Regions from separate parts of the Paenibacillus sp. FSL R7-269 genome, predicted to be linked through region 2. Evidence: predicted binding sites of a transcription regulator. Region 2 holds the regulator's gene; the other holds the start of a gene.
The links. The regulator Rex, encoded in region 2, represses fermentation and respiration genes when NADH is low (regulators of the CRP and FNR family bind a similar motif). The targets are predictions, from matches to a motif close to TTGTGAAATATTTCACAA.

Region 1: a site for Rex is predicted at 1,949-1,966, ahead of ric (iron-sulfur cluster repair di-iron protein). Genes of this name have one in related genera too.

The regions. Positions count from the first base shown of each region.
Region 1 is NZ_ASPS01000053.1:300,657-304,076, reverse strand. It holds gene C162_RS23925 (winged helix-turn-helix transcriptional regulator) at 1-32, shown strand, start outside; gene C162_RS23920 (hypothetical protein) at 321-1,043, shown strand; gene C162_RS23915 (DUF6773 family protein) at 1,152-1,598, opposite strand; gene C162_RS23910 (helix-turn-helix transcriptional regulator) at 1,576-1,800, opposite strand; gene ric (iron-sulfur cluster repair di-iron protein) at 1,997-2,722, shown strand; gene C162_RS23900 (hypothetical protein) at 2,855-3,420, shown strand, end outside.
Region 2 is NZ_ASPS01000053.1:38,290-41,709, forward strand. It holds gene C162_RS22650 (amidohydrolase) at 1-1,231, opposite strand, end outside; gene C162_RS22655 (redox-sensing transcriptional repressor Rex) at 1,221-1,871, opposite strand; gene dinG (ATP-dependent DNA helicase DinG) at 2,010-3,420, opposite strand, start outside.

The sequences.
Region 1 (3,420 bases), 260 kb from region 2:
TCCAGTCCTGGGCCGAGAGCTGGGTGGAGTAGCAGTACCGTAATATATATTTGATGACAGCCTCTTGCCGATTATCGGGTAAGGGGCTTTTCATATGCTGTTTTACTTGTTTATGCAGATTTTGCCCAAATAAACCTTGCACTTAGGCCCTACCTGTGTAATATAATAGAACATACTAAATATTACGGATGTGTGGAAGCGTTAACAAAAGTAGGAAAAGCTCAGGGTTATATGGCAGCGCGGATGCTTACGGGATGTGTTTTGGACGATGCTGATGGAAGGAAGCGGAGGGCTTACACAACTTTTAGGAGGCGAAGACCATGACCATTACCTTGTTTTCCCGGGAAATAACCTATGGAAAAAAGGATGTCGCCGAACTGGAGACTGCTTCGATTAAAGTACAGCTGATCTATGACAAGGTGCTGTTCATGCTTCATAACCATCTCCCGGATTCTCTGTGGGATGCGTGGATCGGCGTGCCGTATGAGATCATTTCTTCTCTATATAAAGGGGATAATGACAGCGGGAGTGTGTTTCAGAAATGGATTCAAGGCCCGTCCGGATGGAAATGCATCGGCTGTGAACGGCATTGTCTGGAGCCGGTAACGGCTAAGGAAGGGAGTGGCTCAAATGTACAGCGCCGTTTTACTTTTCATAATGGAATCAGCCAGAGCATGGTACTTCAAGCTGTGATCTGGTCCATGTATGAGAATACCCGGCTGCTCCAGCCTTACTTGGGGGAGGAGGCTTTTCTGAGCGAGGAGGATATGGAGCTAATCTCTGTATATTTCGTGCCAACCTATCTGACCCCGGTACCACTGAGCGAATTGAACAAACCAGCCAAAGAATATAAGGACAAGAACATCAGAGTGTATCAGGAATGGATCTCTGCCCCCGATCTGGTGCTGCAGTGGAACGGCGGCCTGACCGAAGGCAGATGGATGACGGGTGTATATGTGGATCATTCAAGGTTCGCCGGACTTGGCCCCTATCTGAAGGATGCGCAGGGCAAGCGGACTTATATGCAGGCGACGGTTCAATAAAAAAAGTGGAATTCGAAAAAAGAGTTGAACTTGAAGCCAGGTCGTCGCTGCGGCGAACATTTGGACTTCCGGCCGCTGCCCAGTTTGGATTTCTTGATATTAACCGCTCTACTCCGCCCGGTTATTCCTCCGTCGGATCAAGTACACAGTGCTTAAGATGACCAGTCCAGCTGTAACAGAAATGATTAGAATGACTGTCCCGTTCGCACCGCTGTCAGCTGCTGATTGGGCGGCGGTTGGATTCACGAAGGTAACGATAAGGATACAGGCCGCCACCACAATGGCCAGAATTGCACCCGCAATGCTTCTCCCGCCCACTCCGCTCTGCCTGCTGCCCGGTCCCACATACGCACCGCTCCAGATCAAGCGTACCAGATAGAAACCCACACCCAGCATGAAAATTGTGTAATTGCCCAGCGGATACTCCAGCCACTTCATTCCGTAGTTTTGCAGCCCCATATCTGCCAGCAATAAGAATGCCATCAAAAGAAATGCCTGATTCCCCGCCTTATGCCGCTTCTGCAGTTGTCTCTCATCCAGGTTCGTTCTGCTCATCCTTCGTTCCCTCCCAAAATAGTTGATCCAGTGTCTTCCCCAGTGTTACACAAATGTCAATGCACAACCTCAGGGTGGGGTTGTAATCACCGTTCTCAATCGCGATAATCGTCTGCCTTGTGACCCCCACGGCATCTGCGAGCTGTTTTTGCGACATGTCTTTTGCCGCTCGGGAAGCTTTGAGCCTCAGATTTTTCCCCATTCCCTCACCTCACTCATAGTGTAAAATATATAAAACAAAAAGTCTAGTATATTTTACATTTGGAGTACTGTATTTCTCGTTCAATAAAATTTTATATATTCAGTGCGTACAATCACAAGTTCCGCCTAATGCCAGTGATAAGGTGTAGAAGTGAAAAGAAGCACAAACCTACATCTTAACCTGAGGAGGGGCCAACATGGCGTCCAATCAATTAAACGATACAACAATTCATCCCGGGTTCACCCCGGAAGCAATGGTCAGAGATATTGTTCTGCAGTTCCCCAAAGCAGCAGATTATTTCAAAGCACAGCGGATCGATTTCTGCTGCGGAGGCGCAAAGCCGCTGGCTGAAGCCGCTGCTGAGAAGGGTCTTGACCCGGCAGCAATGGTACAGGAGCTGAACAAGCTGCAGGAACAGCATCCGGTGCTGGAAGAGGATACCGCCTGGAACGAGGCTTCGTCAGAGGAGCTGGTGGATTATATTGTGAACAAGCATCACCGTTATCTGCGTGAAGAGCTTCCGCTTATCAGTCAAAATGTAACCAAGGTGTTCCGCGTTCATGGTGAGGATTCACCGCATCTGGGAGAAATGCACCGTCTGTTCAATATGCTGCGTGAAGAGCTGTTGCAGCATACGGCGAAGGAAGAAGAGAGCGAATTCCCTAAGATGCTAGCCTACACCCAGAACCCGACTGAAGAAGGACTTACTGAGCTGCGCGGATTGCTGCATAATCTGGAAGCTGAGCATGACGGGGCGGGAGAGATTCTGCGTGAGCTACGTAGAGTTACTAATGACTATACACCGCCCGCGCATGCCTGCACGACTTATCGCCTGACCTATGCCCGTCTTGAAGAACTGGAAGGCATGACCTTCGAGCATGTGCATCTGGAGAACAACATTCTGTTCCTGCGTTATCAATAGGACCGGCTGCAATGGATAAGTCCCTTCGGGGACTTTTTACTTTTTATACCGGCAGAAATGATTTGAGAACCCTTCCTCTATGCGTTATCCTTAAAGAGTCCGGGAAAATACATATGAAGGCGGTGCCGTGGGATGTCCACGAAATGGATGCGCTTAATGCTGTGCCTTCTCTTGCTGGCCGCGGCAAGCGGTTGTGGCTTGGGATCAGGGAATGGCGGCAGCAGTAACGGAGGCCAGGGACTAACCTTTTCAGTCAAGGTGGGTGACAGCGAAATGGCCGGAAGCTCAGCCAGATTGCTTAACGAAGCTTACGTGCCTGGGAATTCAATAATAGAGCTGTTTAGGAAGAGTGGCGTTGTTACATTTTCAGCGGATGGAACTAATATTCTTGAGGTGAATAAGGTTTCCCTGGGTCAGGATATGAGCTGGGAGATTCAGGTGAACGGCAAGAAGGTTCAAGAGCTGAATACGACCCTGGAACCGGGTTCGGCCATTACGATGTCAGCAGGGCCTGCCGGAGCCGGAAAGATGTTTCAGCCTGTCATCATCACTGTGAACGGGGGGAGCGAGCAGCCGGAGCTGACACATTCGAATGTGCTTTCTTTTATGCAGGATATGTCCGTCAAGGGATTGCTCCAGAACAGCGGTATGGTCCAGCTTGCCGAAGATAACCGGACGGTGCTTACTGTGATGGAATA
Region 2 (3,420 bases):
ATTGTCCATGCTTCACAACCTGCTGGCCGTTCACCCATACATGCTCCACATCCTTGGCACTTGCCGAATAGACGGCATGGGAGAGCAGATCGGTATGCGGCAGCAAATGCGGCTGGTCAATATCAAGCGCGATGAAGTCGGCCTTCATTCCTGCTGCAAGCCGGCCTACCCCGCTTAGGAAAATAGACTGAGCCCCGTATTCCGTGGCCATCAGTAGCGCTTCAGGAGCCGGTACCGCTGTAGGATCACCGCTTACGCCCTTGTGGATCAGAGCCGCCAGCCTCATCTCTTCGAACATATCCAGATTGTTGTTGCTTGCCGCGCCGTCTGTACCCAGGGAGACCTTAACCCCGGCTCGCAGCAGCTCAGGAACACGTGCAACCCCGCTGGCCAGCTTCAGGTTACTGCCGGGGTTATGCGACACGCCAACGTTATAGCGGGCCAGAATCCCGATCTCTTCATCGTTCAGATGAACCCCGTGGGCAATGAGCGAAGGACGGGTGAACATCCCCAGCTTCTCCAGATGTGCGACCGGACGAAGGCCGTAGTCAGCCACGTTCTGCTCCACTTCATGGCGCGTCTCGGACATATGGGTATGCATCGGCAGGTCCAGATCATGGGCAGCCTGCACAAACTTCATGAAAAACTCTGGAGGACAGGTGTACGGAGCGTGCGGTGAGAGCATAGTTGTAATTCTGCCGTCAGCCTTGCCGTGCCAGTTACGGGCAAAAGCAACCGCCTCAGCGAGCTTTGCTTGCTGTACCTCTTCCGGGCACAGCCCAATTACGCCGCGCATCAGCACCGCACGAATACCGGACTGCTCCGTTACTTCCGCTACCCGGTCCATATGATCATACATATCGAGGAAGGTGGTTGTGCCGCCCTTCAGCATTTCCAGTACGGACAACGAGGTTCCCCAATATACATCATCACCAGTGAATTTCTCTTCCATCGGCCACATCTTCTCCTGCAGCCAAGTCTGAAGCACCATATCGTCGCCGTATCCGCGCAGCAGTGACATGGCCGTATGCCCATGGGTATTGACCAGACCCGGCATGAACAGCAGACGGCTGCCGTCTACGACCTGAGCGCCATCCTCCACTACCGGCTCAGCTTCACCTATGTAAGTAATCAGATCATTCTCCAGGGTCATATACCCGCTTAGAACCGGCTTGTCGCTGCCCGGAACCAGGAAGTGCCCGTTCTTGATTATCGTGATCTTACTGCTCATCTTCTGCCTCATCCTTTCCATCATGCAAATAATAGGCCAGGCTCTGCAGATCTGTGGTGAAATCTGCGGCATGAATCCGGATATTGGCAGGCGTCTTGAGAATAACCGGTGCGAAGTTCAGAATCGCCTCAATGCCGGAGTCCACAAGAATATCAGCTACATTCTGGGCTTCGCTGTCAGGTACGGTAATAATCCCGATGCGGATGCCCTGCGAGCGGATTGTGCTGCTTAACTCCTCCATCGGCTGCACAACCAGCGAGTTGATCTGCTGGCCCACCTTCGGCGGGTAGGCATCGAAGATCGCAGTAATCTTCATCGTATCCTTCAAGTAAGCGTTGTAGTTAGACAAGGCATGACCGAGATTACCGGCTCCAACCAGTGCAACATTAATTTGCTGGTCAAGCTTCAGGATATGGCGAATCTTCTCAATTAGATAGGATACATCGTAGCCGATACCCTTCCTGCCAAAATCACCGAAGTAAGCCAAATCCTTACGGATCTGGGCGGGATTCAGATCAAGCTTCTGGCCCAGCTCCTGAGAAGAGACTGTGGAGATTTCACGTTTTTGGAGATCGTTCAGGAAACGCAGGTACACTGGGAGCCTGCGCACGACGGCCTCCGATATTTTATCCGATTTCATGTATTCTCCTCCTTAATAGTTGTGTTATACCCGTTCAATTATAGCAACCGTGCCCCCCGCCTGCCGGATCGGCAAGACAGGGCGGGAACGGATCTTCAGGTTAATCATGACTTATTAATAATAGCAATAGCAGATGAATTAGGAAACCCCGCCGTCTTCCAGCCATTCGGCAATTCTCGGGACCATCTGCTCGGTGAGCATATGCTCCATCTTGGGACCGGGGAGTGAATACAGGAAGTACTTTCCGTAATGCGATTCAATTACTCTAGTATCGTACACAATTACGATGCCCCGGTCCTGCGCCGTGCGGACCAGCCGCCCGAAGCCCTGCTTGAAGCGGATGACTGCCTGCGGCACGGACAGCTTCATGAACGGGTTCTTCTTCTGTGCCTGAAGCAGCTCCGACTTCGCTTCTGCCAGCGGGTGATTCGGCGGCTGGAACGGCAGTCTGACAATCGCCAGGCAGGTCAATGCTTCTCCCGGAATATCTACCCCTTCCCAGAAACTGCTGGTACCGAGCAGGACCGAAGCCGGGCTGTCCTGGAAGCGGCGGATCAGCTTGCTCCGGCTGCCGCCCTCCACACCTTGTCCGAGCACCGCGATATCCTGGGAGGCAAGCGCCTCCTTCAGCGGGTCATAGACCTGGCGCAGCATCTTGTAGGAGGTGAACAGCACCAGCATTCGCCCTCGTGTAGTTACAGCAGTCTCGGCGAGGGAATGAACAAGCGTGTCCACAAAACGGGCATCCCCTATACTTCCCTTGACGCTCGGGAAGTCGCGGGGAATGACCAGCAGAGCCTGCTCCCGGTATTTAAACGGCGACGGAAGCAGCGCTGTCATCAGACGCCCCTGCTCCGCAGCTTCACCAAGGCCCAGGTTATCGATCATGAACTGGAAGGACTTATCCACGGATAAGGTGGCCGAGGTCAGGACAATACTCTTCTTCTTGTCGAAGAACAGCTCCCTGAGCTGGGTACTGACATCTACAGGAACGGCATACATTTGCAGCGACTTGCCTTTATAATTACCGCTTCCCTCCAGCCAATACACGATATTCTCATCGTTCAGGCCCATGAAGAAGCGGATCTGCTCTCTAATGGATGCCAGATCCTTAAATAACCCGCCGATATCGGTCACAAGACTGTCCGAGGAGGATTGGCTGTCCGTGTCACGCATCTCACTGAGCATCTTGTCACCCTTGCGGATGATATCGCTCAGACTGAGGTTCAGCGTATTCTCAAGGGCCGCCAACTCCTCCCAATCCTTCGGCTTCTTGCCCGGCTGCAGGCGGGCCACCAGCTGGCCTGCTTCACCGGCTCCGGCATCGCTGCGCTCGGGCAGCAGGCTGAAGAGCCGGTCGCTGAGCGCATCCCAAGATTCCTTCACCGTCAGCAGATCGGGATAGATCCGGTCGATCACGCCGCTCCATTCGGAAGCCTGCTCACTGCCCGAAGACTGCAGACTCTGGCGGAGGGCAGGCAGCTGCCCGCTCCGGCTATCCTTATAGAGGCGGGTGAGGGTATGGGCGAATGTGAAATATTTCATCTGC